2 linked regions of the Thiohalobacter thiocyanaticus genome follow. The protein of the gene in region 2 interacts with the protein of the main gene of each other region in a pairwise test. Links are inferred from orthologs where the notes say so. Each region holds a gene or a part of one and is shown on either strand. Other genes may lie near its edges. The genes, in order: CFK21_RS07545 and def.

What was found.
Region 1: the proteins of def (region 2) and CFK21_RS07545 interact in binary tests that used the Escherichia coli proteins (3 or more experiments, as listed by UniProt). The link is inferred for Thiohalobacter thiocyanaticus from one-to-one orthologs.

Annotation. Positions count from the first base shown.
Region 1 is NZ_AP018052.1:1,627,636-1,638,602, forward strand. The notes cover bases 290-3,184. They hold CFK21_RS07545 (aspartate-semialdehyde dehydrogenase), read left to right. Parts: upstream 290-1,173; coding sequence 1,174-2,196; downstream 2,197-3,184. Other genes in these bases: leuB (3-isopropylmalate dehydrogenase), read left to right, coding at 290-1,029; CFK21_RS07550 (FimV/HubP family polar landmark protein), read left to right, coding at 2,322-3,184. Also shown: more of leuB, read left to right, coding at 1-289; more of CFK21_RS07550, read left to right, coding at 3,185-4,823; CFK21_RS07555 (hypothetical protein), read left to right, coding at 5,012-5,224; CFK21_RS07560 (hypothetical protein), read right to left, coding at 5,338-5,730; CFK21_RS07565 (class I SAM-dependent methyltransferase), read right to left, coding at 5,736-6,497; CFK21_RS07570 (hypothetical protein), read left to right, coding at 6,606-7,316; tRNA pseudouridine(38-40) synthase TruA, read left to right, coding at 7,450-8,229; CFK21_RS07580 (phosphoribosylanthranilate isomerase), read left to right, coding at 8,342-8,968; trpB (tryptophan synthase subunit beta), read left to right, coding at 8,973-10,181; trpA (tryptophan synthase subunit alpha), read left to right, coding at 10,178-10,967.
Region 2 is NZ_AP018052.1:359,688-376,769, forward strand. Bases 7,427-10,356 are described here. They hold def (peptide deformylase), read right to left. Parts: upstream 9,197-10,356; coding sequence 8,657-9,196; downstream 7,427-8,656. Other genes in these bases: rsmB (16S rRNA (cytosine(967)-C(5))-methyltransferase RsmB), read right to left, coding at 7,427-7,631; fmt (methionyl-tRNA formyltransferase), read right to left, coding at 7,628-8,572; CFK21_RS01720 (LysM peptidoglycan-binding domain-containing protein), read left to right, coding at 9,420-10,356. In the rest of the region: CFK21_RS01680 (TrkH family potassium uptake protein), read right to left, coding at 1-490; Trk system potassium transporter TrkA, read right to left, coding at 513-1,886; CFK21_RS01690 (sigma-54-dependent transcriptional regulator), read right to left, coding at 2,102-3,472; CFK21_RS01695 (sensor histidine kinase), read right to left, coding at 3,554-5,746; CFK21_RS01700 (DUF4390 domain-containing protein), read right to left, coding at 5,728-6,300; more of rsmB, read right to left, coding at 6,297-7,426; more of CFK21_RS01720, read left to right, coding at 10,357-10,439; DNA-processing protein DprA, read left to right, coding at 10,509-11,624; CFK21_RS01730 (DUF494 family protein), read left to right, coding at 11,626-12,105; topA (type I DNA topoisomerase), read left to right, coding at 12,228-14,525; CFK21_RS01740 (EAL domain-containing protein), read right to left, coding at 14,748-15,524; CFK21_RS01745 (TRAP transporter large permease), read right to left, coding at 15,665-17,050; CFK21_RS01750 (TRAP transporter small permease subunit), read right to left, coding at 17,059-17,082. UniProt on the Escherichia coli protein: Removes the formyl group from the N-terminal Met of newly synthesized proteins. Requires at least a dipeptide for an efficient rate of reaction. N-terminal L-methionine is a prerequisite for activity but the enzyme has broad specificity at other positions.

The sequences.
Region 1 (10,967 bases), 1.3 Mb from region 2 along the record:
ATCGTCGCCGAGGCGATGAAGGTCATCGACCATCTCAGGACCGCCGCCGGGCTGGAACTTGAGATCGAGGAAGGGCTGGTCGGCGGCGCGGCCTATGAGGCCGCCGGCACGCCGCTGCCCGATGCGACCCTGGACAGGGCGAAAGCCGCCGACGCCATCCTGCTGGGCGCGGTCGGCGGGCCCAGGTGGGAGCCGCTGGAGATCGCCCTGCGCCCGGAGAAGGGCCTGCTGGGGCTGCGCGCCGGGCTGGGACTGTTCGCCAACCTGCGCCCGGCCATCCTGTATCCCCAGCTGGCCGAGGCCTCCAGCCTCAGGCCCGAGGTGGTCGCCGGACTGGACATCATGATCGTGCGCGAGCTGACCGGCGGCATCTACTTCGGCCAGCCGCGCGGCGTGCGTGAACTGGAGAACGGCGAGCGCGAGGGCTTCAATACCCTGGTCTATTCCGAGTCCGAGATCCGGCGCATCGCCCGGGTGGCCTTCGATATCGCCGCCAAACGTGCCGGCCGGGTCTGTTCCGTGGACAAGGCCAATGTGCTCGAGTGCACAGAATTGTGGCGTGAAGTGGTGACGGCGGAGGCTGCCGGCCGGCCCGACATTGAACTCTCCCACATGTATGTCGACAATGCCGCCATGCAGCTGGTGCGGGCGCCCAAGCAGTTCGACGTCATCGTCACCACCAACATGTTCGGCGATATCCTCTCCGATGAGGCGGCCATGCTGACCGGTTCCATCGGCATGCTGCCCTCGGCCTCGCTCAACGAGCAGGGCCAGGGCATGTACGAGCCGATCCACGGTTCGGCGCCGGATATCGCCGGTCAGAATATCGCCAATCCGCTGGCGACCATCCTGTCGGTGGCCATGATGCTGCGCTTCAGCCTGGACCGGGGCGATCTGGCTGATGCCATCGAGACCGCCGTGGGCCGGGTGCTGGACCAGGGCCTGCGCACCGCCGACATCATACAGGACGGCAAGCAGCAGGTGGGCACGGCCGAGATGGGCGATGCCGTGGTTGCGGAGTTGAATTGAATACAAACAATAGCCACGGAATACACGGAAAACACGGACGATTGTTTGCCGGCGCACGCGCTGCGCGCGGCGCCGGAGAACAAAAACATTTTTCCGTGCTTTCCGTGTATTCCGTGGCTATCAGGTATTTTTAGGAGTCAGAACATGAGCAAGACATTCGATGTCGCTGTCGTCGGTGCCACCGGTGCCGTGGGCGAGGTGATGCTGGAGATCCTGGCCGAGCGCAAGTTCCCGGTGGGTGAGGTGTATGCCCTGGCCAGCAGCCGCTCGGCCGGCAGCAAGGTGCGGTTCGGCGACAAGCACCTCACCGTGCAGGACCTGGCGGAGTTCGATTTCTCGCAGGTGCAGATCGGCCTGTTCTCGCCCGGCGCCTCGGTGTCGAAGGAGTATGCGCCCAAGGCGGCGGCCGCCGGCTGTGTGGTGGTCGACAACACCTCCCAGTTCCGCTATGACGACGACATCCCGCTGGTGGTGCCCGAGGTGAATCCCGAAGCCGTGGCCGGTTATACCAATCGCGGCATCATCGCCAATCCCAATTGCTCCACCATACAGATGCTGGTCGCGCTCAAGCCCCTGCATGACGCCGCCCGTATCGAGCGCATCAATGTCGCCACCTACCAGGCCGTCTCCGGCACCGGCAAGGAGGCGATCGAGGAACTGGCGACCCAGACCGCGCAGCTGCTCAACGGCAAGGACATCGAGGCCAGGGTCTATCCCAAGCAGATCGCCTTCAACTGCCTGCCGCACATCGATGCCTTCATGGACAACGGCTACACCAAGGAAGAGATGAAGATGGTGTGGGAGACCCGCAAAATCATGGGCGATGAGAACATCCAGGTGAATCCCACCGCGGTGCGGGTGCCGGTCTTCTATGGCCACTCCGAGGCGGTGCACATCGAGACCCGCGACAAGCTCACCGCCGCCCGGGCCCGCGAACTGCTGGGCAAGGCGCCGGGCATCGTGGTGCTGGACGAACACACCGACGGCGGTTATCCCACCGCGGTCACTGAAGGGGCCAATCACGACCCGGTCTATGTCGGGCGTATCCGTGAGGATATCTCGCATCCGCGCGGTTTAGATTTGTGGGTGGTCGCCGATAATGTGCGCAAGGGTGCCGCCCTGAACAGCATCCAGATCGCGGAGTTGTTGGTCAGAGACCACCTCTAGGCTATAGTGGGGCGGACTCAAGAAATTCCGAGAAAGAACGACTAGTTGCAGGATATTTCTCCACAAACACCAAAACGACGGGATCCAGCACAGGACGGGTCCTCGGGCACATGAGAGGAAGCAAAATGGTTAGGAAAACGGCCTTAGTCACGGCCATGCTGGGCGCCTTCGCCAGTCATGCCTACGCCCTGGGACTGGGTGAAATCAAGCTAAACTCCGCCCTGCATCAGCCTCTGGACGCCGAGATCACCCTGTTGTCGGCCACGCCGGAGGAGGTCGATCAACTCAAGGTCCGGCTGGCTTCGCCCGAGGCCTATGCACAGGCCGGGGTCGAACGCATCTACCTGCACACCCGGCTGAAGTTCGCTGTCACCACCCGGCCCGACGGCACCGCCGTGATCAAGGTCACCAGTCAGGAGCCGGTGCGCGAGCCCTACCTCGATTTCATGGTGCAGGCCAGTTGGGCCAGCGGACAGCTGGTGCGCGAGTACACCATGCTGATCGATCCGCCCGCACTTATGCCCGCCGAGGCCCCGGCGCCGGCAGCCACCGCGCCGACCACTGCCCGCCAGGCCGTCCCGGCGCCGGCGCCTTCCCGGCCTGCCGACTCAGGCCGCCGGGAAGCGATCTTCACCGGTTCCGAGTACGGACCGGTGCAGCGCAACGACACTTTGTGGAACATCGCCGAGAAGGTACGTCCCGATGCCGGGGTGAGCATGCAGCAGACCATGCTCGGCCTGGTGCGTGCCAACCCGGAGGCTTTCCAGCACGGCAACGTCAACAGTCTCAAGGCCGGACATGTTCTGCGCGTACCGTCGCGGGAGGAGTTTACCTCCATCAGCCAGGCCGAGGCCCGGACCGAGGTCAGCCGGCATCACCGGCTGTGGCGCGAGGGTCGCAGTGACGAGACAGCCGCCGCACCGGCCGTCGGCAAGGTCGAGCGCGAGGCACCGGCCGCGGAAACAGCGGAGCCGGCGGTGTCCGCCGACGAGGCCGGCCCGGCCGCGACCGCAGGCGCTGATGCCCAACTCAAGCTGGTCACTCCCGATGCAGCCGATGCCGCCGCCGCTGCCGACGGTGCCGGGGGCGAGGCAGGCGCGGGCACCGAAGTGGAGCAGGTGCGTACGGAACTGGCACTGGCCGTGGAGGAACTCGAAGCTCAGCGTCAGCAGAACCAGGACCTCAATGAGCGGCTGGCCGACCTGGAGCAGCAGATCGCCCAATTGCATCGTCTGGTCCAGCTCAGTGATGACGAACTGGCCCGGATGCAGGGCTCGCTGGCCGGCGAAGAGGCAGTTGCCGCTGACGCGGGAGAGGAATCCCCCGTGCCTGCGCAGGAACAGATGACGGATGAAACCGCGGCTGCCGCGGCGCCGGATGAACTGGTCGCCGGGACCGAGCCGGTGGAACCCGCGCCGGCTGACGCGGCACCGGAGGCCCAGGCCGAACCCGCGCCGCCCGCCCTGCAGGAGGATATCCGCCAGCCCGCCCCGGCCCCGGCCGAAGAAGGCCTGCTCAGCCGTTTCCTGACCAATCCTCTGTGGCAGGCCGGCGCCGGTGCCGTTGCCCTGCTGCTGTTGATCCTGGCCTGGCTCGGGGCACGCAAGCGCCGCATGGCCACAACCGAGTTCAAGGAAAGCATTCTGGCCGAGCCCGGGGATAAGGGCGGCGCGGGAAGTGCATCCGCGGCGACTGCCGTCGGTGCCGCTGCCGGCGGAGCCGAGGCGGCGGCGGCCGAGCCGCAGGAAGAGGCGCCGGCGCCGGCGGCCTCCGGGGGGCCGCAGTCTGACTCCTCGCTGTTCACGGATTTTTCCGTCAGCGATATGGGTACCCTGCAGAACGAGGCCGAGGCCGATCCCATCGCCGAGGCGGACGTCTACCTTGCCTACGGCCGCTACCAGCAGGCCGAGGAACTGATCCGGGGTGCGCTGGACAACGATCCCGACAACGCCGACTACCGGCTCAAGCTGCTGGAAGTCTTCCATGCCGCCCGGAACCAGAGTGCCTTCGATACCGAGGCCGAGGCCTTGCTGGCCCGGTTGGAGAACCAGGAGGATCCCGCCTGGCAGCGGGTGGTGGAGATGGGACGCGAACTCAACCCCGGCAACAGCCTGTATCTGGCAGGCGGCGGTGCGGTCGAGGCGCCCGCGCCAGCCGAGCCGGAACTGACCGACCTCGGTGGTATGGACACGAGCGATACCGGCCTGGACGAAGCCGGGACGGCCACTGCCGAATCCGAGGCGGGAGCCGAGGAGGACAACTCGCTCGATTTCGATCTGGGCGAGTTGGAGAGCTTCGCTCCCGGAGACAGGGCTGAAACGGAAGGAGTCGAACCTGCCGAGGAGAAGGTGCCGGGTCTGGCCGACGATGACGAAAACATGCTTGAGTTCGATCTCAGCGAGACTGACGAGGCGGCCGCGCCGGTCGGTGAAGCCGAGGAGGAAGTCGAAGTCGGCGAGGGTGAACTGCAGGCCGGCGATGAGGTCTCCACCAAGCTCGACCTTGCCCGTGCCTATATCGAGATGGGCGATCCGGAAGGTGCACGCAGCATCCTGGAAGAAGTTATGGAAGAGGGCAACCAGGCCCAGAAGTCCGAGGCGGAGACACTGATGAAGGAAGTCGTCTGACGCCGACGGCGGGTCACTGTAGATAGCAAAGCCCGGCACCCGCCGGGCTTTGTTCTTTTCCAGCCTCTGCAGCCGGACTGCACCGGCGGCGGAGCGGAAATTGTGATGCCGCCCCTTGCATTCCCCGGCAACAGCTACGAAACTCTGCGCGCTTCACCCCATAAATGAATAAACAAGGAGAGTCACCCATGAACAGTAAGAATATGCTCAGCGTGCTGATGATCGCCCTCGGCCTGAGCCTGGCCGGCTGCGGCGAGAGCCAGGGTCCGGCGGAACAGGCCGGTGAGAAGATCGACGAGTCCATGGAAGCCACCACTGAAAAGCTCAAGGAAGCCGGCGAGGAAATGGGCGATGCCATGGAAGAGGCCGGCGACAAGGTGGAAGAAGCCACCGAAAACTGACGGGCTTTGTTTGCCGATTTCCAAACCCGGCCCCGGCCGGGTTTTTCATGCCGGGATCAGTGGCTGTCGGCTTTGGCTGGCGTGCATCCCGATGCCGCGTATGACCTGACAACCTATGAGAATGTATCGAGTGCGGCCTGCATGTCTTTTTCCTCCACCGGCAATGTCAGCACCGCATGCAGCGTAAACAGTTCGGCCAGCCGCGGTACATACTGCGCCTCCGGCTTTTCCACCAGTACGATCACTTTCGCCTCCGGAGCATATTTCTGCAGGCTGTACAGAAAGACATCCAGGTTGCAGACATTGACGCCTGCGTAGTTGTTGCCGTAGCCGTAGAAGAACTCCGCCACGACCCAGTCGGGCGGGTTCTTCTTCAGTTCGTTGATCGCCTTGCGCTGGGAATTGAGCTTTATCTGCGCGATCCCGAGACGGCGATACAGCTGCGAGAAGTCCGGGTGCGCCGGCGACTCGATAATGGAATAGAGGACTTCTCTGCCGGCGGTCATCGGTCTCAGGGCCTGCGACGCAGGACCCAGATCTCCAGCAGCGACCACTCCTCACCGGGGTAGTTCTCCTGCTCCAGCGGCGACATGCGGCGGTGGCGGGTGGCCATGCTGCCGACGAACTCCAGGCGCTCCAGCAACAGGCGCTTGGTCTCGTCCGCCTTGTCCAGGCTGAAGGGATTGAGGAAGTTGACCAGCATGTAGCCCTCACGCGGAGCGCGGGCGAAGGCGTCGATCAGCGCCTTGATGACATCGGTTTCGAGATAGACCAGCGAGGCGGTGGAGATCACCACGTCGGCGTTTTCCATCGCCGCATCCACCGCCTGTTTCGCCTCGGCGGAAGGGGCGTTGAGATCGGCGACCACGGTGTCGTCGAACAGGCCGCAACTCTGGCCGTAGGCCATGGCGTTGCCGGAGATGTCGATGCCGGTGGTATGGGCCGGGAAGCGGCGCTCGGCCTCGATCCTCCGGCAGGCGTCGGTGTCACGCCAGTTGTGGCGGATGGCCTCGTAGTCCATGCCGTAGACGGTGGCCATGGTGGTGTTGCCGAAGCAGGCGCACAGGTCGACATAGCGCACCGTCTCGCCGCGGCCGGCCTTTTCCTGCACCCAGGGCAGGATCAGACGGTCGAACATCCGGCGGTTGAAGTCGTCCGAGATATAGTCCAGCGCATCCAGAATGCGCTCCTTGAAGGGAACGGGGGTCTCGGCAACGTAGATATCGTCAAAATGCTGTTTCTTCTCGTCGGTCTTGATCTTCGACTGGCTCATGCTTCGTCTCAGTTGCTTCGGAATAGCGTGATCTTCCCGATCCTGCGGCTGGAAATCAACCTGGGGGAATAATGGCCCAGGGAGGGTCGGTGCGGGTAGAATTCCTTCATGTCCATCGCCTCCCCGTCCCCTGCCATCCGTATTCTGTCGTTGCTGGCATTCGCTGCCGGGCTGGCGCATGCCCGCGGGCCGGCGCTGCTGCTGGGTCTGGCCGGCCTGGCGGCGTTCGTGCTGCTGTCCTGGCCGGCGCGCGGTTCGCTGCGCATCCCCGGGGCCGGACAGGCGCTGCGACGGCTGCGCTGGCTGCTGCTCGCACTGGTGTTCGTCTACGGCTGGCTCACACCGGGTGAGGCGCTGATCCCGGTACTGGGGACCTTGTCGCCGAGTTGGCAGGGACTGGCCGCAGGTGGGGTGCGGGCGGTGATTCTGCTGGGGATGGTGCTGGCGGTCTATCTGCTGCTCACCACGACGCCGCGGGAACAGCTGTTGACCGGGCTGGCCTGGCTCACCCGGCCGCTGCAGCGCCTCGGGCTGGATGCCCGCCGGCTGAATGTGCGCATCGTGCTCACCCTGCAGCGGGTGCCGCAGGCGCAGGAGCTGATCCGGACATGGCAGGCGGAACTGCCGCCTCTGCGCCAGTGGCGTGCCTTCGCCGCGGCGCTGCCGGGTCTGTGGCAGCGGGTGCTGAAGGCGGCGGAAAATGACCCGCCGGTGGCGCTGGAGATCCCGGTGCAGGCGCGCCCGGCCTGGTGGGAATGGGCCTGGCCGGCCGGGATCGCGCTGGTCATGCTCATGCCCTGGTGGGTCGGAGTGGAATGAATGGCATGAGCGCCCTCAAGCCTCTGGTTGCATTTTCCCGCCCCGGTTCGCAGACAGCGCCACAGGGACTTCTCTGTGTCTCTGCGCCTTTGCGTTCTCCGCGTTCCCGTCGCTGCCGTGGAGAGAAACCCTGATGCGCATCGCCCTGGGCATCGAATACGACGGCAGCGCCTTCAACGGCTGGCAGCGCCAGAGCCACGCCCCCAGCGTACAGGCCGCGCTGGAACAGGCCCTGTCGAAGGTGGCGGATCATCCGGTGAGCGTGGTCTGTGCCGGGCGTACCGACACCGGTGTGCATGCCACTGCCCAGGTCGTGCACTTCGATACCCATGCCGGGCGCAGTATGCGCTCCTGGCTGCTGGGCGGTAATTCCAATCTGCCGCCGGAGGTCGCGATCACCTGGGTGCGGCCGATCAGCGAGGATTTCCACGCCCGGTTCAGGGCCACGGCACGCCAGTACCGCTACCTCATCCTCAACCGCGGTCATCGCCCGGCCCTGCTGCGTAAGCGGGTGTGCTGGGAGCATCGTCCATTGGATGTCGAGGCCATGCAGGCCGCCGCCCGTCCGCTGCTGGGCGAGCACGATTTCTCCGCCTTCCGGGCCCTGGCCTGCCAGGCCAGACACCCGGTGCGTACCCTGCACCGGCTGGAGTTGCAGCGCCGGGGCGACCTGATCCTGCTCGACATCGAGGCCAATGCCTTCCTGCACCATATGGTGCGCAACATCGCCGGCAGCCTGATTGCGGTGGGTCGGGGCGAGCAGCCGGTGGACTGGCTGGCCGGACTGCTGGCCGGCCGCGACCGCTCGCGCAGCGGCATCACGGCGCCGGCCGGTGGGTTGTATTTCGTCAAGGTGGCATATCCATCGGAGTTCGCTCTGCCCGGGGAGGCGGTGCTGCCGGACATAGGCTGATCCGACCCACATCTGAATGCTTTCGTGCCTGCGGGCTGCAAAAAGCTGCAATTCCCCTGCAGTTGTGACAGGATTGCGGGTTTCACCCCAGCGAGAATCCGGTAGCCTGTGCATGCGCGTGCGCGTTAAAATCTGCGGTATCACCCGGTCCGACGACGGTGTGGCCGCTGCGGCCGCCGGCGCCGATGCCATCGGGCTGGTGTTCTATGAGCGCAGCCCGCGCGCGGTTGACATCGAGCAGGCCCGGGCTGTCATCGCGGCGCTGCCGCCATTCGTGTGCAAGGTGGGGTTGTTCGTGGATGCCGCTGCCGAGACGGTGCGTGCACACCTCGAGGCACTGCCGCTGGACCTGCTGCAGTTCCACGGCGACGAAACGCCGGAGTTCTGTGATGGCCTGGGGCATCCCTACATCAAGGCCCTGCGCATGCACCCGGAGATGGATGTGGCTGCGGCGATGCAGGCCTGGCGCGGGGCCGCCGGCATTCTGCTGGATGCCTGGCACCCGGCCGTGCCGGGCGGCAGCGGCGAGCGCTTCGACTGGGCCCGCATTCCGCCCGAGCGGCCGCGACCGCTGATCCTGGCCGGGGGGCTGGATGCCGGCAATGTGGAGCAGGCCGTGCGCAGCACCCGTCCCTATGCCGTGGATGTCAGCAGCGGCGTGGAGCAGGACAAGGGGATCAAAGATCCGGCGAAGATCGCCGCCTTCATCCAAGGAGTCAACCGTGTCAACACCGACTGAGGCCATGGCGCCGCTGCACTTCACCGACCTGCCCGATGCCAACGGGCACTTCGGGCCCTATGGCGGGCGCTTCGTTGCCGAGACCCTGATGGAGCCCATCGAGGAGTTGCGCCAGGCCTACGAAACGCTGAAGAGCGATCCCGATTTCCAGGCCGAACTGGACCGCGACCTGCATTACTATGTCGGCCGGCCCTCGCCGCTGTATCACGCCGAGCGCTGGAGCCGGCACCTGGGCGGGGCGCAGATCTACCTCAAGCGCGAGGATCTCAACCACACCGGCGCGCACAAGATCAACAACACCGTCGGCCAGGCCCTGCTGGCCCGCCACATGGGCAAGACCCGCATCATCGGCGAGACCGGCGCCGGCCAGCACGGCGTGGCCACCGCCACCGTCGCCGCGCGGCTGGGCATGGAATGCGTCATCTACATGGGCGCCGAGGACATGAAGCGCCAGTCCAGCAACGTCTACCGCATGCGCCTGCTGGGTGCCGAGGTGGTGGGCGTGGAATCCGGCTCGAAGACCCTCAAGGATGCACTCAACGAGGCCATGCGCGACTGGGTCACCAATGTCGACAACACCTTCTATATCATCGGCACCGTCGCCGGGCCGCATCCCTATCCGGCCATGGTGCGCGACTTCCAGGCCGTGATCGGCCGTGAGGCGCGCCAACAGATCCAGGCGCAGGCCGGCCGGCTGCCGGATGCCCTGATCGCCTGCGTCGGCGGCGGCTCCAACGCCATCGGGCTGTTCCATCCCTTCCTCGATGACAGGGACGTGGCCCTGTACGGGGTCGAGGGCGGCGGCGACGGCTTAGACTCCGGTCGCCATGCCGCGCCCCTGTGCGCCGGCCGTCCGGGCGTGCTGCACGGCAACCGCACCTACCTGATGGAAGACAACGACGGCCTGATCACCGAAACCCATTCCATCTCCGCCGGCCTGGACTACCCCGGTGTGGGCCCCGAGCATGCCTGGCTCAAGGACAGCGGCCGTGCCCGTTATGTGGCCGTCACCGACAGCGAGGCGCTGCAGGGCTTCCACGATCTGACCCGCATGGAAGGCATCATCCCGGCGCTGGAATCCAGTCATGCCCTGGCCTATGCCACCAAGCTGGCGCCGACCATGGCGCAGGACCAGATCATCATCGTCAATCTGTCCGGGCGCGGTGACAAGGACATACACACCGTCGCGGCGCACGAGGGGATCGAGGTATGAGCCGCATCGAGGGCCGCTTCGAGGCGTTGCGCCAGACCGGCAGGAAGGCGCTGATCCCCTATATCACCGCCGGTGACCCCGACCCCGACAGCACCGTGCCGTTGATGCATGCCATGGTCGAGGCCGGCGCCGACATCATCGAACTGGGCGTCCCCTTTTCCGACCCCATGGCCGACGGGCCGGTCATTCAGGCCGCCTGCGAGCGGGCGTTGAAGCATCATGTGAGCCTGCGCCGGGTACTGGAAATGGTGGCCGGGTTCCGCCGTGACAACGACGAGACCCCGGTGCTGCTGATGGGCTATCTCAATCCCATCGAGGCCATGGGCTACGCCGGCTTCGCCGCCGCCGCGCAGCAGGCGGGGGTGGACGGGGTGCTGACCGTGGATCTGCCGCCGGAGGAGGCGGGGGAACTGGCCGGCGAACTCAAGGGCCATGGCATCGATCCCATCTTCCTGCTCTCGCCCACCACCACCGATGCGCGCGTGGCGCGCATCGCCGAGCAGGCCAGCGGTTTTCTGTACTATGTCTCGTTCAAGGGCGTGACCGGTGCCACCCGGCTGGACGTGGACGCGGTGGCCGAGAAGGTCGGCCATCTCAAATCCATCGCAGCGCTGCCCATCGGGGTGGGTTTCGGCATCCGCGATGCCGAATCGGCCGCACGGGTGAGTCGGGCCGCGGATGCCGTAATCGTCGGCAGTGCGCTGGTGCGCCACATCGCCGAGGCGAGCGGGCATCCCGAGGTCATCAGGGAGAAGGTGGCCGAAGAACTGCGCGCCATGCGCGCTG
Region 2 (17,082 bases):
CGGCGCGGTAGAGCTGCATGCCGCCGATGCCCAGCATGGGCAGCACAGCCACCGCCAGCACGATGATGCCCATGCCGCCCATCCATTGCAGCTGCTGGCGGTAGAACAGGATCGAATGGGGCAGGTAGTCGATGCCGGTGAGGACCGTGGCCCCGGTGGTGGTCAGGCCCGACATGGACTCGAACACGGAGTCGGTCAGGCCGATGGCCGGCTGGGGTGACAGGTACAGCGGCAGTGCCCCGACCAGGCCCAGCACGACCCAGAACAGCACCACGATCAGAAAGCCGTCGCGCAGGCGCAGTTCGCGCTTGTTCCGGCGTGCCGGCCACCAGATGAGCAGGCCGGCCAGCAGCACCAGCCCGAAGGCTTCCAGAAAGGGGGCGATGGCGCCGTCGCGGTAGATCAGCGCGACCCCCACCGGCGGCAGCAGGGTGGTACTGAAGACCATCAGCAACAGGCCGAGGATGCGCTGGATAGTGATCAGTTGCATGGGCGAGGCGGCAACTCGGATTTCACAGGAAGATCACCCCGACCTGGAACAGGTGCTCGACCTCTGGGATGCGGCCCTTGTCCACCAGGAACAGGATGACGTGATCCCCGCTCTCGATGACGCTGTCGTGGTGGGCGATGATGACCTCGTCGCCGCGCACGATGGCGCCGATGGTGGTGCCGGCCGGCAGGTTGATCTCCTCCAGGCGCCGACCCACCACCTTGGAACTGGAGGCGTCGCCGTGGGCGACGGCCTCGATGGCCTCCGCTGCACCGCGGCGCAGGGAATGCACGGCCACCACGTCGCCGCGGCGTACATGGGTGAGCAGGCTGCCGATGGTGGCGTGCTGGGGCGAGAGCGCGATGTCGATCACGTCGCTGTGCACCAGGTCCACGTAGGCGGCGCGGTTGATCAGTGACATCACCTTGCCCGCGCCCAGGCGCTTGGCGAGCATGGAGGAGAGGATGTTGGCCTCTTCATCGTTGGTCAGGGCGCAGTAGATGTCGGTGTTCTCGATGTTCTCCTCCAGCAGCAGTTCCTCGTCGGCCGCATCGCCCCACAGCACGATGGTCTTGTTGAGCTCCTCCGACAACTGGCGCGCCCGCTCCTGGCTGCGCTCGATGATCTTGACCTGGTAACGGTGTTCCAGACCGGCGGCCAGGCGTTCGCCGATGTGGCCGCCGCCGGCGAGGATGATGCGCTTGACCGGCTTGTCCAGTTCGCGCAACTCGCTCATCACGGCGCGGATGTTCTTCGGTGCGGCGACGAAGAAGACCTCGTCGTCGGCCTCGATGACGGTATCGCCCTCGGGGATCAGCGGCTGGCCGCGGCGGAAGATGGCGGCCACCCGGGTGTCGATCCTGGGCATATGCTCGCGCAGTTCCCGCAGTTCGTGCCCGACCAGGGGGCCGCCCTGTACCGCGCGCACCGCGACCAGCTGCACCCGGCCGTCGGCGAAATCCAGCACCTGCAGCGCGCCCGGGTTCTGGATCAGGCGCTGTACATACTCGGTGACCAGCTGCTCGGGGCTGATCAGCACGTCGATGGGCAGCGCCTCCTGCGAGAACAGCCGCGGTTCGTTGAGAAAGGCCGCCGAGCGTACCCGCGCGATCTTGGTCGGGGTGTGGAACAGGGTGTAGGCCACCTGGCAGCCGACCATGTTGACCTCGTCGCTGTTGGTCACGGCGATGATCATGTCGGCGTCCTCGGCGCCGGCGCGGCGCAGCACGTCGGGATGGGCTCCATGGCCGGTCACGGTGCCGATGTCGAGCCGGTCGCGCAGTTCGCGCAGTCGATCGGCGTCCTGGTCGACCACGGTGATGTCGTTGTACTCGCTGGCCAGATTGTCGGCCACCGAGGCGCCGACCTGGCCGGCACCGAGGATGATGATCTTCATGGTCGGGCTGCCGTCGGGTCGGGATCGTGAAGCAGAAAACAAGGCGCGCAGGATAGGCGCTTGCCACAGGTGCGAGTTGACGTCATCCCGGAGCAGGCCGGGATCCAGGGGCCGCGGCGGTTACTGGATTCCGGCCTGCACCGGAATGACGGTGATGCTGTGGGTTCCGTCATTTATACGATATCGGGTTAAGTAGGTGTAATTCAGCGCAGGTATCAGTCACTGCCTTTCTTGACATCGATACCCAGCGCCTTGAGCTTGCGGTACAGATGGGTGCGTTCCATGCCGACCCGTGTGGCGAGTTTGCCCACGCTGCCGCCGGCCTCCTGCAGCTGGTGCTCCAGGTAGTTCTTTTCGAACTGCTCGCGCGCCTCGCGCAGCGGCAGTTCGAACAGGGTGCTGTCCTCCAGTGCGCTGTCGCGGTTCATGAGCTGGGCCTGCAGGGCGGACTCGACCTCGTCCAGGGTGATTTCCTCGCCGCTGCCGAGGATGAGCAGGCGCTGGACCAGGTTCTTGAGCTCGCGCACGTTGCCCGGCCAGCTGTAGTTGCGCAGCCGGTTCTGGGCGGCCAGCGCGAAATGCCGGTAGGGCAGGTGTTCGCGGTCGACGAAGAAGGTGACGTAATAGTTGAGCAGTTCGGGCACGTCCTCGCAGTGCTCGGCCAGGCGCGGGATCTGGATCGGCACCACATTGAGGTGATAGTAGAGGTCCTCGCGGAAGCGTCCGGCGGCCACGGCCTGATCGAGGTCATGCCGGGTGGCGGCGACGATGCGCACATCCAGACGCACCGGTTCGGTACCGCCGACCCGGGTGAAACTGCGGGTCTCCAGCGCGCTCAGCAGCCGCGCCTGGGTCTGTTCGTCCATGTCGCCGATGTCGTCGATGTAGAGGGTGCCGCGGTTGGCCTGCTCGAAGCGCCCGTAGTGGACCCGTTCCTCGTCCTCGCTGCCGAACAGCTCCACGGCCGAGTTGCTCTGCGACAACGAGCCCACGCTGATCTCGACCAACGGGCCCTGGCGGCGCGGGCTGTTGTGGTGCAGGAAATGGGCGAAGGTCTTCTTGCCGCTGCCGGGTTCGCCCTTGAGCAGTACGCCGGTGTCGTGGGCGGCGACCTTGAGCACCTGCTCGCGCAGCCGCTGCAGGGTGTCACTGCGCCCGACCGGTTCCGGCACCACCGGCAGCTGCTGCTTGAGGTCGACCACCTCGCGGGCGAGCTTGTCGGCCTCCAGGGCGCGCTCGACCACCAGCAGCAGCCTGGCCAGCGAGATGGGCTTTTCGATGAAGTCGTAGGCGCCCAGGCGGGTGGCCTCGACCGCGGTCTCGACCGTACCGTGGCCGGAGATGATGATGACCGGGCAGGGCAGTTCGCCGCCTTCGGCCCATTCGCGCAGCAGCGAGATGCCGTCGATGTCCTCCATCCAGACATCGAGCAGGATCAGGTCGGGACGATGGGTGCGACGCTGGCGCCGGGCGGCGCCGCCGCTGTCGGCGACGCTGACTTCGTACCCTTCCTCTTCCAGAATCTCCTGGATCAGGGTGCGGATATCCGGTTCATCGTCGACGACCAGGATATGGGCTGAGGACATTGGCTTGGCTGCGCGCGGTTGTTATGGCCGGGCCGGTTCGGCTCCCGGTCCTAGAGTATAACCACTTGATACGGCCGCTGCCTATGCCGTGGCCTGCGGTCGGGGTACCTGGCGTAGCTGCACGCGCACATAGGCTCCGCCGTCGTCGCGGTTGCCGGCCTGCAGCTGGCCGCCGTGTTCCTCGACGATTTTCTTGACGATGGCCAGCCCCAGGCCGGTGCCCTTGGTCTTGGTGGTGACATAGGGTTCGAATAGCTGTTCGCTGACCTCGGCGCGGAAGCCCGGGCCGTTGTCGCACACCCACAAATCGGCATAGGGCGTGTCATCCTCGACCCGGCAGCGGGTCTCGAGCCGGATCTGTCCGGGCTGCTCGGTGCCGATGGCCTCATGGGCGTTCTTGATCAGGTTGTGCAGCAGCTGACGCAGCCGGTTGGGATCGGCCTCGATCCAGGGGGCGTCGGGGTCCAGCGCCAGTTCCAGTTCCACATTCGGGTGCATGCCGCGGTACAGTTCGGCAATCTCGGCGACCAGTTCGTTGAGGGCCAGCGGCCGCAGTTCCAGCTGCGGGGCGCGGGCATAATCGGAGAAGGCATTGACCATCTCCTTCATGGATTCGACCTGGTGAATGATGGTGTGGGTGGCCCGGTCCAGCACCTCGCCCTCGGAGGCCTCCATGCCGGGCAGGTACTTGCGCCGCAGCCGCTCGGCCGAGAGCTGGATCGGGGTGAGCGGATTCTTGATCTCGTGCGCCAGGCGCCGCGCCACCTCGCCCCAGGCGGCGTCGCGCTGGGCCTGGATCAGGGCGGTGACGTCATCAAGTACCAGCACCTGGCCGCCCGGGCGTACCCCGTCGCCGGGCAGACGGGCGCCGCGACAGATCAATACCTGGCGCCCGTTGGGGCCGAACAGGCTGAGTTGATCGGTCCAGTGCGGCCCGCCCGAGGCCTCGCGGTGGCGTTCGATGGCCTCCTGCAGCGGTTCCAGGAAGGGATGGGCGGTCACCAGTGCCTGCAGCGGTTCCCCCGCGCTGCGTTTGAGCGGGATGCCGAGGATGGTCTCGGCGGCCGTGTTGACGGTGCGGATGCGCTGGTCCGGCGAGAGGCTGATCACGCCCGATGACAGGCTGCCGAGCAGGGTCTCGAGATAGGTGCGCTGGCCCTCCACCTCGAGCTGGCTGCGCCGGGCATGGTCGCGGGCCATGGCCAGGCGCCGGGTCATCATGTTGAACGAGCGCACCAGAAAGCCCAGTTCGTCGTCGCTGGTCGAGGGCAGCCGCCGGCTGTAGTCGCCGTCGGCCACTGCCCGGGTGCCCTCGGCGATATTGCGGATGGGGGCGACCAGCTTGCGGGCGGCATAGAAGCCGGCCCACACTGCTGACAGCAGGCTGAGCACCAGTACCACCGACAGCGTCAGCGTATAACTGTATTTGAGCGGCTTGCGCAGGTAGGCCAGTTCGCGGTAGCGGGCATAGGCCGCCTGCACTTCGTCGGCCTGGGTGCTCAGACGTTCCGGGATGGGATACAGGGCCTGCAGGATGCGCTGCTCCGAGGTCGGCGTGGCCAGCGGAACCGGCACCACGGCGCGGATGTGCAGGCCGCCGTCGCCGCTGGGATCCAGGCCCACGTAGGAGGCGCCGCGACGCAGCTGCAGCAGCACTGCATCACCGGGCCGGTCGGGCACGATGCTGGTCGACTCCAGGCCGCTGGAGGCGATGATGCGGCCGTTGTGGCTGAGCAGGGTCAACTCCACTGCGCCGGAGCGCACCCGCAGGTCGAACAGGCTGAGCGGGGCCAGCGGCGAGGGCACCTCGGTGAGTTCCCCGGCCAGCTGTTCGGTGGTGCGCAGCCGGTCGCGCATGCGCACATCGAAGGCCGACTGGCTCAGTTCCAGCGCGCTTTCCAGCGAGTTCTCGATCTCGACATCGAACCAGGTGTCGATGCCGCGCTGCAGGAACTGCAGGGAGAAGTAATAGACCACGCTGACCGGCGCCACGGCCAGGATCACGAACATCCAGACCATGCGCGAGGTCAGCCGCGCGCCCGGGGCGCCGGCGCGGACCTGGCGGATCAGCCAGTACAGGTTGCGTCCGATCAGACCGAGCAGGATCAGCAGCCCGGCGGCATTGGTCAGCAGCAGCCAGGAGTACATGCGCCCGAAGCGCTCGGAGTTGTGGGTGGCATCGCTCATGAACGACAGCGACACCAGCAGCAGCGCGAACAGCAGCAGCATCGGCCACAGGCCGCGACCGAAGCGTTTCACGGCTGTAGCGGCCATGGGTGCCAGTCGCTGGAAAGGCGCCAGTCGGCGGAGACATAGGCCCAGACCCGCAGGGGCGTGGGCAGGGCCTCGGTATCCAGGCTGATCCGCAGCTGACCGTAGTACCGGTGTCCGGGCTGGAGCAGGCTGCGGTCGAGTACCGGCAGTCCCTCCAGTTGCTGCAGACTGTAGAGCGCCCCTTCCAGCGAGGGGAAGCTGGAGCGTACGCCGGTGTTCAGTCGCTGCACGATGTAGCGTTCGCTCAGGGCGTGATAGCTCAGGCGGTAGCGCTGGCGCAGCCGCGCCACGACCCTGTCCCAGAGATAGTCGCGCGGCTCCAGCACTTCGATCTGCAGCAGCAGCACCAGCGGCACGCCGTTTTCCAGCGCGGTACGGGCTTCCTGCGTCAGGGTGAAGTCCAGCCGGGCGTCCAGGCGCAGCACGTCGCGGTCCCAGTGGGGGTGGATGGATTCGACGTCAAAGGCCTGCGCCGGTGTGGCGGTCAGGGCCAGCCAGCCCAGCAGCAGCCAGCCCGGGAGCCGGGTTCGCAGGGGATCCATCATCAGGGTCATGCCGCTTCGTCCATCGCCTTCTCCAGGCAGGCATAGTAAAAGCCATCCATGGGCGCTGCATCCACCCCGTTCACAATCGGCAGCAGCTGACGGCCGGCCCCGTCCGCCCGGCCCCAGTCGGCGGCGATGGGCGCAGGCCGGGCCGTGGCGCAGCGTTGGACAAAGGCATCGACCTGCAGGGCGTTCTCGGCCCGCAGCACCGAGCAGGTGACATACAGCAGCCGGCCGCCCGGGCGCAGCAGCGGCCAGACAGCGTCCAGCAGCCCGGCCTGCAGCCGGGTGAGGCGGTCGATGTCGGCGGGCCGGCGATGCAGCTTGATGTCCGGGTGGCGGCGGATGACGCCGGTGGCCGAGCAGGGCGCGTCCAGCAGGATGCGGTCGAAGGGGGCGCCGTCCCACCAGTCCTGCGGCCGGCCCACGTCACCCTGCACCAGCCGCGCCTGCAGGCGCAGGCGGTCCAGGTTGTCGCGCACCCGCTGCAGGCGGTCAGATTCGAGTTCCACCGCCACCAGTTCCTGCAGTGCCGGTTCGGTCTCCAGGAGATGGGCGGTCTTGCCGCCGGGGGCGGCGCAGGCGTCCAGCACCCGCTGGCCCGGGGCGAGTCCCAGCAGGGGGGCGGCCAGCTGGGCGGCCCCGTCCTGGACCGAGAAGTCGCCTTCGGCGTAACCGGGCAGGCGGTCGATGGTTGCGGTCTGCTCCAGTCGGATGCCGTGACTGGTATGCGCCAGCGGGGCGGCCTGGATGCCGGCCGCGGCCAGCCGCTCGAGATAGCCGGCGCGATCGCCGTGGCGGGCGTTGACCCGCAGGCTCAGCGGCGGCTGGCGGTTGTTGGCTTCGACGATGGCTTCCCAGTCGTGCGGCCAGTCCTGCTGCAGGCGCGCCAGCAGCCAGGCGGGGTGGCTGTAGCGGGCGGACGGATCGCCTTGCAGCTGTGCTTCCAGTTCACTGGCGCGGCGCTGATAGTTGCGCAGTACCCCGTTGATCAGTTTTGCCGCCCAGGCCTTGCCCAGGGCGCGGGCGGCCTCGACCGTGGCATGTACCGCGGCATAGGGTTTGACCTCCAGCGCGCTCAGCTGATACAGGCCCAGCAGCAGCAGGCAGTGGATGTCGCGATCACGCGGTTTGAGCGGCTGGCGCAGCAGGCCGGCCAGGATGGCCTCCAGGCGCTGGTACTGGCGCAGGCCGCCGTAGATGAGTTCGTGGGTAAAGCCGCGGTCCTGGGCGGTGAGACCCTCCAGCGCGGCGGGCAGGACACTGCTGAGCGAGGCGCCCTGGCTGACCGCGGCCAGGGCCCGGGCGGCCCGCTCCCGGCTGGAGGCGTCGGCGGTCAAGTCCCTGCCGCCGGGCCGAGGCAGACGCCGTCCAGCGTCTGGGCGTGACCGAAGTCCCCGGCCGGAATGCGCCGCCCGCCGGGCAGCTGGACCTCGAGCAGGCGCAGCACGCCGGTCCCGCAGGCGACATCCACCCCCTCGCGGCCGGCCGCCAGCACAGAGCCCGGGCGGCCGTGATCGCCCGCGGCCGCCAGGCAGGCGGCGCGCCAGATGCGCAGGGTCCGGTCGCCGAATCCGGTTTGCGCCACCGGCCAGGGATTGAAGGCATTGACCTGGCGCAGCAGCCGCGGGGCTGGTCGGGTCCAGTCGATGTCGGCCTCGGATTTGTGCAGCTTGGCGGCATAGGTCGCCTGGGTCTCGTCCTGGGGCACGGGGGGGAGGCGGCCGGCCAGGATGGCCTCGAGCTGCTCGCCCAGCAGTCGGGCACCGAGTCCGGCCAGGCGGTCGTGCAGATCGGCGGCGGTGTCGCTGTCGGAGATCGGCGTCGAGGCCCTGGCCAGCATGGGGCCGGTGTCCAGGCCGGCGTCCATCTGCATCAGGGTGATGCCGGTCTCGCTGTCCCCGGCCTCGATGGCGCGCTGGATCGGTGCCGCGCCGCGCCAGCGCGGCAGCAGCGAGGCATGGATGTTCACACAGCCATGCGTCGGGATCTCCAGCACCGCCGGCGGCAGCAGCAGGCCGTAGGCGACCACCACCATCAGGTCGGGGCGCCAGGCCCGGAGTCGCTCCAGGGTCTCGGCCGGCTTGAGACTGATCGGCTGTTCGACCGCCAGCGCGTGTTCCAGCGCCAGCGCCTTTACCGGGCCGGCCTGCAGCCTGCGCCCGCGCCCGGCGGGCCGGTCGGGCTGGGTGTAGACGGCGACCACCTCGTGATCGCTGTCGATCAGGGTCTGCAGGGGCGGAACGGAGAATTCGGGCGTGCCGGCGAAGACGATTTTCATTATGACTGTTACGGCTGTGAACGGGCAGCGGTCATTGTAACCGCTCCGGACGCCGGGGAGGACCGCAGGCGGGCAGCCGCAGGGTCAGATGACCGGCTCGGCCTGCTTCACCGGGCTGCTGCTGCCTTCATGACGGCGCTCCTTCTCCAGCTTCTTGCGGATGCGCTGGCGCTTGAGGCCGGAGAGGTAATCCACGAACAGCTTGCCGTCCAGGTGGTCGATCTCGTGCTGGATGCATACCGCCAGCAGGCCCTCGGCCTCCAGTTCAAAGGACTGGCCGTCGCGGTCCAGGGCGCGTACCTTGACCCGGTCGGCGCGCTGGACGGTTTCGTAGATGCCGGGCACGGACAGGCAGCCCTCCTGCATCTCCTCGGTGCCGGAGGTCTCGAGGATTTCGGGGTTGATGAATACCCGGGGCTCATTGCCCTCCTCGCTGATGTCGATGACCAGCACCCGCCTGGCGACATTGACCTGGGTGGCGGCCAGACCGATGCCCGGGGCGGCATACATGGTCTCGAACATGTCGTCCACCAGACGGCGGATTTCGTCGTCAACCACGGCCACCGGCTCGGCCCGGTTGCGCAGTCGGGGGTCGGGAAAATGCAGGATTTCGAGTCTGCTCATGTGAGTCCTGTCACAAATGCCTTTTAAGCACTTGGATATATTGCTAAAGTAAGTCGCTGCCTACGGCGATAATATAAGGAATCCTGCGCCGGTTTTCCACACCAGGCAAATCAGGGTTTTGCACGGCAGGCCGAACTGTGATGGACAGGGGGGCTGCTGCCGGGGAGGGGCCGGGCATGCTGCGCCGGATCCCCATGCCCCAGAACGAATAAAAGGGACGCCTATGTTCAAACGACTGCTCGGAATCCTGCTCGCCTCCACCACCCTGATGGCCGGTGCGGACGAGATCGCCCTCAACCCGCAGCACCCGGAGCGCTATGTCGTGGTCAAGGGAGATACCCTGTGGGACATCTCTGAGACCTTTCTGCGCGACCCCTGGTTGTGGCCGGAGGTCTGGTACATCAATCCGCAGATCGAGAATCCGCACCTGATCTACCCCGGGGACGTGATCAGCCTGGTCTATATCGACGGCAAGCCGCAGTTGCGGGTCCAGCGCGGGCAGCGCACGGTCAAGCTCTCGCCCGAGGTGCGCGCCACCCCGCTGGATCAGGCCATCCCGACCATTCCGATCGACGCCATTCACCAGTTCCTGACCAAGCCGCTGGTGCTGGACGCGGATGCGCTGGACAGCGCCGGCTACGTGCTGGATACGGCCGACGAGCACATCGTCACCGGCGCCGGCGACCGGATCTATGCCCGCGGTACCACGACGGAGTTTGAGCGTTACAATGTGTTCGAACCGCAGCAGGCCTACACCGATCCCGATACCGGCGAGTTGCTGGGCCACCGGGCCCTGTATGTCGGCGAGGCGGTGATCGAGCGCCACGGCGACCCGGCCACCCTGGAACTGGTCGAGACCACGCGCGAGGTCAGCCTGGGTGACCGGCTGCTGCCGGTGCGCGAGGAAGAGGTGCGCACCCACTTCCTGCCCCGGGCCCCGGAAAACGAGATCGAGGGCAAGATCATCGCCGTGGTCGACGGCGTGACCCAGATCGGCCAGTACCAGGTGGTGGTGATCAACCGCGGCCAGCGCGAAGGCCTCGAGGCCGGCGATGTGCTGAAGATCCAGCAGGCCGGCGCCCTGATCCGCGACCGTTTCGGCAAGGACAAGGAGCAGGTTCAGCTGCCGAACGAGGATGCCGGCATCCTGCTGGTGTTCCGCACCTTTGACAAGCTCAGCTACGGCCTGGTGATGGAGGCGACCCGCGCCATCCACCTGATGGACATCGTCACCAACCCCTGAGCCGTCCTGGCAGACCCCGACGCGGCCCGGCGCTTGTCGGGCCGTTTCCTTTTCAGGGAGGATGACTGCATGGATGCAGACCGTCTGCGCGACTGGCTGACGCTGTGGCACAGCCCCGGCCTTGGCGCGCACACCTTCAATCAGCTCATCGAGGCCACCGACGGCCGGCCCGAACAGGCCCTGCGGGATCCGCCGGCATGGCTCGGGGCGGACCTGCGCGCGACCCTGCGCCGACCCGATCGGTCGGGTGTCGAACGGGATCTCGTCTGGCGCGAGTCCGACCCGGGCAACCATATCATTACCCGCGCGGATGCGGCCTATCCGCAGTTGCTGGCCGCTATCCCGGACCCGCCGCCGCTGCTGTATGTGCACGGCGACCCCGGGCGTCTCAATGACCCTCAGCTGGCCCTGGTCGGCAGCCGCAACCCCACCCGCCCCGGGCGGGACAACGCCTTCGAGTTCGCCCGCTACCTGGCCGCGGCCGGGCTGACCCTGACCAGCGGCCTGGCGCTGGGGGTGGACGCTGCCGGCCACCAGGGGGCGCTGAAGGCCGACGGCTATACCCTGGCCGTGATGGGGACGGGACTGGACCGGGTCTATCCGGCCCGTCACCGCGACCTGGCCCATGCCATCGTGGCGGCGGGCGGGGCGCTGGTCTCGGAGCTGCCTGTCGGCAGCCCGCCGCGGGCCGAGCACTTTCCGCGCCGCAATCGCATCATCAGCGGGTTGAGCCTGGGTGTGCTGGTGGTCGAGGCCGCGCTGCGTTCGGGCTCGCTGATCACCGCCCGCGCGGCCCTGGAGCAGGGCCGCGAGGTGTTCGCCATCCCCGGTTCCATCCATAACCCGCTTGCCCGCGGTTGCCACGCCCTGATCCGCCAGGGCGCCAAACTGGTGGAGACCGGTGGCGATGTGCTCGAGGAACTGCATGCCCTGGCCAGCATTGCGTTGTCGCAGCCGGATCCCCCGGCGCCGGCCACGGCCGCCGCCGGTGCTGTCCGGCCGTCGCCGGAGCAGCGTAAGTTGCTGGAACAGATGGGTTATGAACCCGTCACAGTGGATCAACTGGTTACAGCCAGTGGATTGACGCCGGAGGCGGTTTCCTCCATGCTCCTGATCCTGGAATTGGAGGGGCGGGTGGCCAGCCAGGCCGGCGGCGCCTATCTCCGGCTCAATGACGAGGTCTGAAATGAAGGAAAGCATGTTCGACGTGCTGATGTACCTGTTTGAAAACTATTACATGGACGACGATCCCGAATGGCATCCCGACCGTGAATCGCTGCATGTCGAACTGATCGAGGCCGGTTTCACCCCCGGCGAGATCAACAAGGCCTTCGAGTGGCTGGACGGTCTGGCCCAGTACCGCGATGTCAGTCTGCCCAACCCGCAGCCCCGGCGGGCGCTGCGCGTGTACACCGATGCCGAGTGCCAGCGCCTGGATCTGGAGTGCCGCGGCTTCATCCTGTTTCTGGAGCAGATGGACATCCTCACCCCCGCCAGCCGCGAACTGATCATCGACCGGGTGATGGCGCTGGATGCCGAGGAAGTGGATATCGACCAGCTCAAGTGGATCATCCTCATGGTGCTGTTCAACCAGCCGGGCGAAGAGGCCGCCTACGCCTGGATGGAAGACCTGGTGTTTGACGAATACGCCGGAAAGCTGCATTGATATAAACAGCGGTCCGGTCCCGCCCGCCATGCGACCCCTGTTCCGCGCCCGTCGGATACACTGACCGGGACCGGTACGGCACGTCGCCATCGAATCCATCACTACAGGTTCACGAACGTCGTATGGGTAAGCATCTGGTGATCGTGGAATCGCCCGCCAAGGCGAAGACGATCAAGAAATATCTCGGTAAGGACTACGAAGTCATGGCCTCCTACGGTCATGTGCGCGATCTCGTGCCCAAGGGCGGTGCGGTCGATCCCGAGCACGACTTCGCCATGAAGTACGACATCATCGATCGCAATTCCAAGCACGTCGACGCCATCGCCAAGGCCATGAACAAGGCCGACGATCTGATCCTGGCCACTGACCCGGACCGCGAGGGCGAGGCCATCTCCTGGCATCTGTACGAACTGCTCAAGAACAAGAAGGCGGTCAAGGACAAGCCGGTGCACCGGGTCGTGTTTCACGAGATCACCAAGCGCGCCATCCAGGAGGCCATCGAGCATCCCCGCGGCCTGTCCATGGACCTGGTCAATGCCCAGCAGGCGCGCCGGGCGCTGGATTACCTGGTGGGCTTCAACCTCTCGCCGCTGCTGTGGAAGAAGGTGCGCCGGGGACTGTCGGCGGGCCGGGTGCAGAGTCCGGCCCTGCGGCTGATCGTCGAGCGCGAGGAGGAGATCGAGAAGTTCAGGCCGCGCGAATACTGGACGGTGGAGGCCGACCTGGAAAAGGACGACCAGGCCTTCGTCGCCAAACTCAATGTGCTGCACGGCAAGAAGCTCGGCCAGTTCACGCTGAACAATGAGGACAAGGCCCGCAAGGTCGAGCAGGAGTTGATCGAGGCCGCCGGCGGCGAACTGACCGTCGGCAAGGTCGAGAAGAAGCAGCGCAAACGCAATCCGGCCGCGCCCTTCATCACCTCCACCCTGCAGCAGGAGGCCTCGCGCAAGCTGGGCTTCACCGCCAGCCGTACCATGCGCGTGGCCCAGCAGCTGTATGAAGGCATCGACATCGGCGAGGGCGCAGTCGGTCTCATCACCTACATGCGTACCGACTCCGTGACGCTGGCCAACGAAGCCCTCGACGAGATCCGCGAACTGATCAGTCAGCGCTACGGTGCGGACAACCTGCCCGATGCGCCGCGTACCTTCAAGACCAAAGCCAAGAACGCCCAGGAGGCGCACGAGGCCATCCGTCCGACCTCGGCCATGCGGGTGCCGGAGGAGATCAAGTCGCATCTCAGCCAGGAGCAGTTCAGGCTCTACGACCTGATCTGGAAGCGCACCGTTGCCTGTCAGATGATTCATGCCACTATCGACACCGTCGGCGTGGACTTCCCCTGCGGCGAGGGCAACGTGCTGCGCGCCACCGGCTCGACCATCGCCATCCCCGGCTTCATCAGCGTCTACCAGGAGAGTCAGGACGACGCCAAGGCCGAGTCCGACGAGAACATGCTGCCGCGGCTGGAGGAGGGCGACGTGGTCAGTCTGGTCAAGCTGCGCCCCGAGCAGCACTTCACCGAACCGCCGCCACGCTACACCGAGGCCAGTCTGGTCAAGACGCTGGAGGAACACGGCATCGGCCGGCCCTCGACCTATGCCTCCATCATCTCCACCCTGCAGCAGCGCGAGTACGTCACCCTGGAGAAGAAGCGTTTCCAGCCCACCGACGTGGGCCGTGTGGTGAGCCGGTTCCTCACCCAGCATTTCGACCAGTACGTGGACTACGATTTCACCGCCAAGCTCGAGGACGACCTTGACGAGATCGCCCGCGGCGAGCGCGAGTGGGTCCCGCTGCTGCACCAGTTCTGGGATCCCTTCCAGCAGCGCATCAAGACCAAGGAAGAGGGGGTCTCGCGCAAGGAGGTCACCACCGAGGAGTTGGACGAGGAATGCCCCAAGTGCGGCCAGCCGCTGCAGATCAAGCTGGGCCGGCGCGGACGCTTCATCGGTTGCAGCGGTTACCCGGAGTGCGACTACACCCGCAATGTCGGCGAGGACAAGGAAGACGCCGAGCCCGAATATATCGAGGGCCGCAGCTGTCCCGAGTGCGGCTCGCAGCTGCTGATCCGTACCGGCCGTTACGGCAAGTTCATCGGCTGCTCGAGCTACCCCGACTGCAAGTACATCGAGCCGTTGGAAAAGCCCGAGGACACCGGCGTGACCTGCCCGGAGTGCAAGCAGGGCAGCATGCTCAAGCGCAAGGCGCGTTCCGGCAAGATCTTCTACTCCTGCTCACGCTACCCCGACTGCAAGTACGCCGTGTGGAACGAGCCCATCGACGAGCCCTGTCCCGACTGCGGCTGGCCCATGCTCACGCTCAAGACCACCAAGCGCCGCGGCACCGAGAAGGTCTGCCCGCAGAAGGAATGCAAGTTCAGCGAACCGGTGGAGACGGAGGAGTCAGCGGACGGGGAGTAGGTCTGTTTCGCGTTGGCGCTGTCAACGCAGAGGGCGCAGAGGCGCGGAGACGCAGAGAATGATTAATGCGTGTAGGTTGGGTTAGGTGCATGGCACCGTAACCCAACATGCCGGCCACTGTCGGGTTACGCTGCGCTAACCCGACCTACCTTCCTGTCCCGCATTTATTATGAATTTTCTTTGCGCCTCCGCGCCCTCTGCGTTGATCCCGCCTCAGCCCGATCACCCCGCCTTCAGGCTCATCTGCCCCGCCAGGCCCGGCTCGCCGAACAGGTAGCCCTGCAGCAGGTCGCAGCCCATGTCGCGCAGCATGCCGGCCTGCGCCTCGGTCTCCACTCCCACGGCCACCACCCGTTTGCCCAGCTTGTGGGCGATGTCGATCATGCCGGCGGCCAGCACCCGGGCCTCGGGCAGGGTCTGCAGCTTGGCGATGAAGCGGCGGCTGAGCTTGATCTCGTCGTAGGGGAACCTGATCAGGGCGGGGATGGATGAGTAGCCGGCACCGAACTCGTCAATGGCCAGCTGCACCCCCAGGGATTTCAGTTTCTGCAGCGGCCTGCGCGCCGCACGGGCGTGTTCGACCAGGCACTGTTCCGGGATCTCCAGTTTCAGGGCACCGGCCGGCAGACCTTCGATGGCGGCCTCGACCTGGCCGACCAGATCGGCGTCGAGCAACTGCACCGGGGCCAGGTTGACCGCCACGACGACGGTCGACGACGACAGCCGGTTCCACAGCCGGGCCTGGCGACAGGCCTCGCGCAGGATCCAGTCCCCGATCAGCACGATCAGGCCGGTGTCCTCGGCGAAGGGCAGGAACTCGCCCGGCTGGACGATCCTGTCCTCGGCCTTGTCATACCAGCGCACCAGTGCCTCGAAACCGGCCAGCCGGCGCTGCTTTGCATCCATCAGGGTCTGGAAGTGCAGCCGGAACTCATCCTCCTGCCAGGCCCGGTACAGACGGGTGTACATGTAATGCAGGCGGTGGTTTTCGTGCAGCATGCGGGAGGGTCTCGCTCGGGGTTGGGGAACGGGGCGTACTTTCAGATGATCGGACACGGAGCGGAATTATTGAGCAGTTCGGGCCGGGTCGGACGCCGGGTTGTTCAAAACCGCTGAGGCGTTGAAGGCGCCGCCGCTGGCTAGCCGTACACCACCCCCGGCAGCCAGGTGGCGATGGCCGGCCAGGCGGCGAGCAGGCCCAGCATCAGCAGCTGGATCAGGATGAAGGGCACCACGCCCCGGTAGATCTGGCCGGTTTTCACCTCGGCCGGGGCCACGCCGCGCAGGTAGAACAGGGCGAAGCCGAACGGCGGGGTGAGGAAGGAGGTCTGCAGGTTGATGGCGATCATCACCCCCAGCCAGACCGGATCCAGGCCCATGGCCAGCAGGATGGGGCCGACGATGGGCACCACCACGAAGGTGATCTCGATGAAGTCCAGCACGAAGCCGAGCAGGAACATCACCAGCATCACCACCAGCACCGCGCCGAAGACGCCGCCGGGCAGGCCGGTGAGCAGCTCAGCGACCAGTTCGTCGCCGCCGTAGCCGCGGAATACCAGCGAAAATACCGAGGCCCCGATCAGGATCAGGAACACCATGCTGGTCACCTGCGTGGTGCTGCGGGCCACGTCGCGCAGGATGGCGAGGCTGAACTGGCGTTGGGAAATGGCGAGCAGGATGGCGCCCATTGCGCCGACCGAGGCGGCCTCGGTGGGGGTGGCCAGGCCGCCCATGATCGAGCCCAGCACGGCGACGATCAGCACCAGCGGCGGCAGCAGGGCGCTGCTCATGCGCCGGATCACGCCCGGTCCGCGCAGGGCGGCGACCTCGGCGGCATCCATCGCCGGCATGCTGGCCGGTTTCAGCCAGGCGACCAGCAGGAGATAGATCAGGTACAGCCCGACCAGGATCAGGCCCGGGATCAGGGCGCCGGTGAACAGATCGCCCACCGAGACCGTTTCCGGGGCAAAGATGCCCATGTCCAGCTGGGCCTGCTGGTAGGCGGAGGACAGCACATCGCCCAGCAGGACCAGAATGATCGAGGGCGGGATGATCTGGCCCAGGGTGCCGGCCGCGCAGATGGTGCCGCTGGCGAGCGCCGGGCTGTAACCGCGGCGCAGCATGGTGGGCAGGGACAGCAGGCCCATGGTGACCACGGTCGCGCCGACAATGCCGGTGCTGGCCGCCAGCAGCATGCCGACCAGGGTGACCGAGATGCCCAGTCCCCCGCGCAGCGATCCGAACAGGGCAGACATGGTATCGAGCAGGTTCTCGGCGACCTTTGACCGTTCCAGCATCACCCCCATGAACACGAACAGCGGCACCGCGATCAGGGTCTCGTTGGTCATGATGCCGAACAGCCGGTTGGGCAGGGCGGCGAGAAAGGCGGGGTCGAACAGGCCGGCGGCTTCGCCGATGAAGGCGAAGATCAGCGCGGTGCCGGCCAGGGTGAAGGCCACGGGGTAGCCCAGCAGCAGTACCAGCGCCACGGTGAGGAACATCCACAGCGGCATCCATTCGGCCAGGTGTTCGATCACCGGTGCCGCTCCATCGGCCC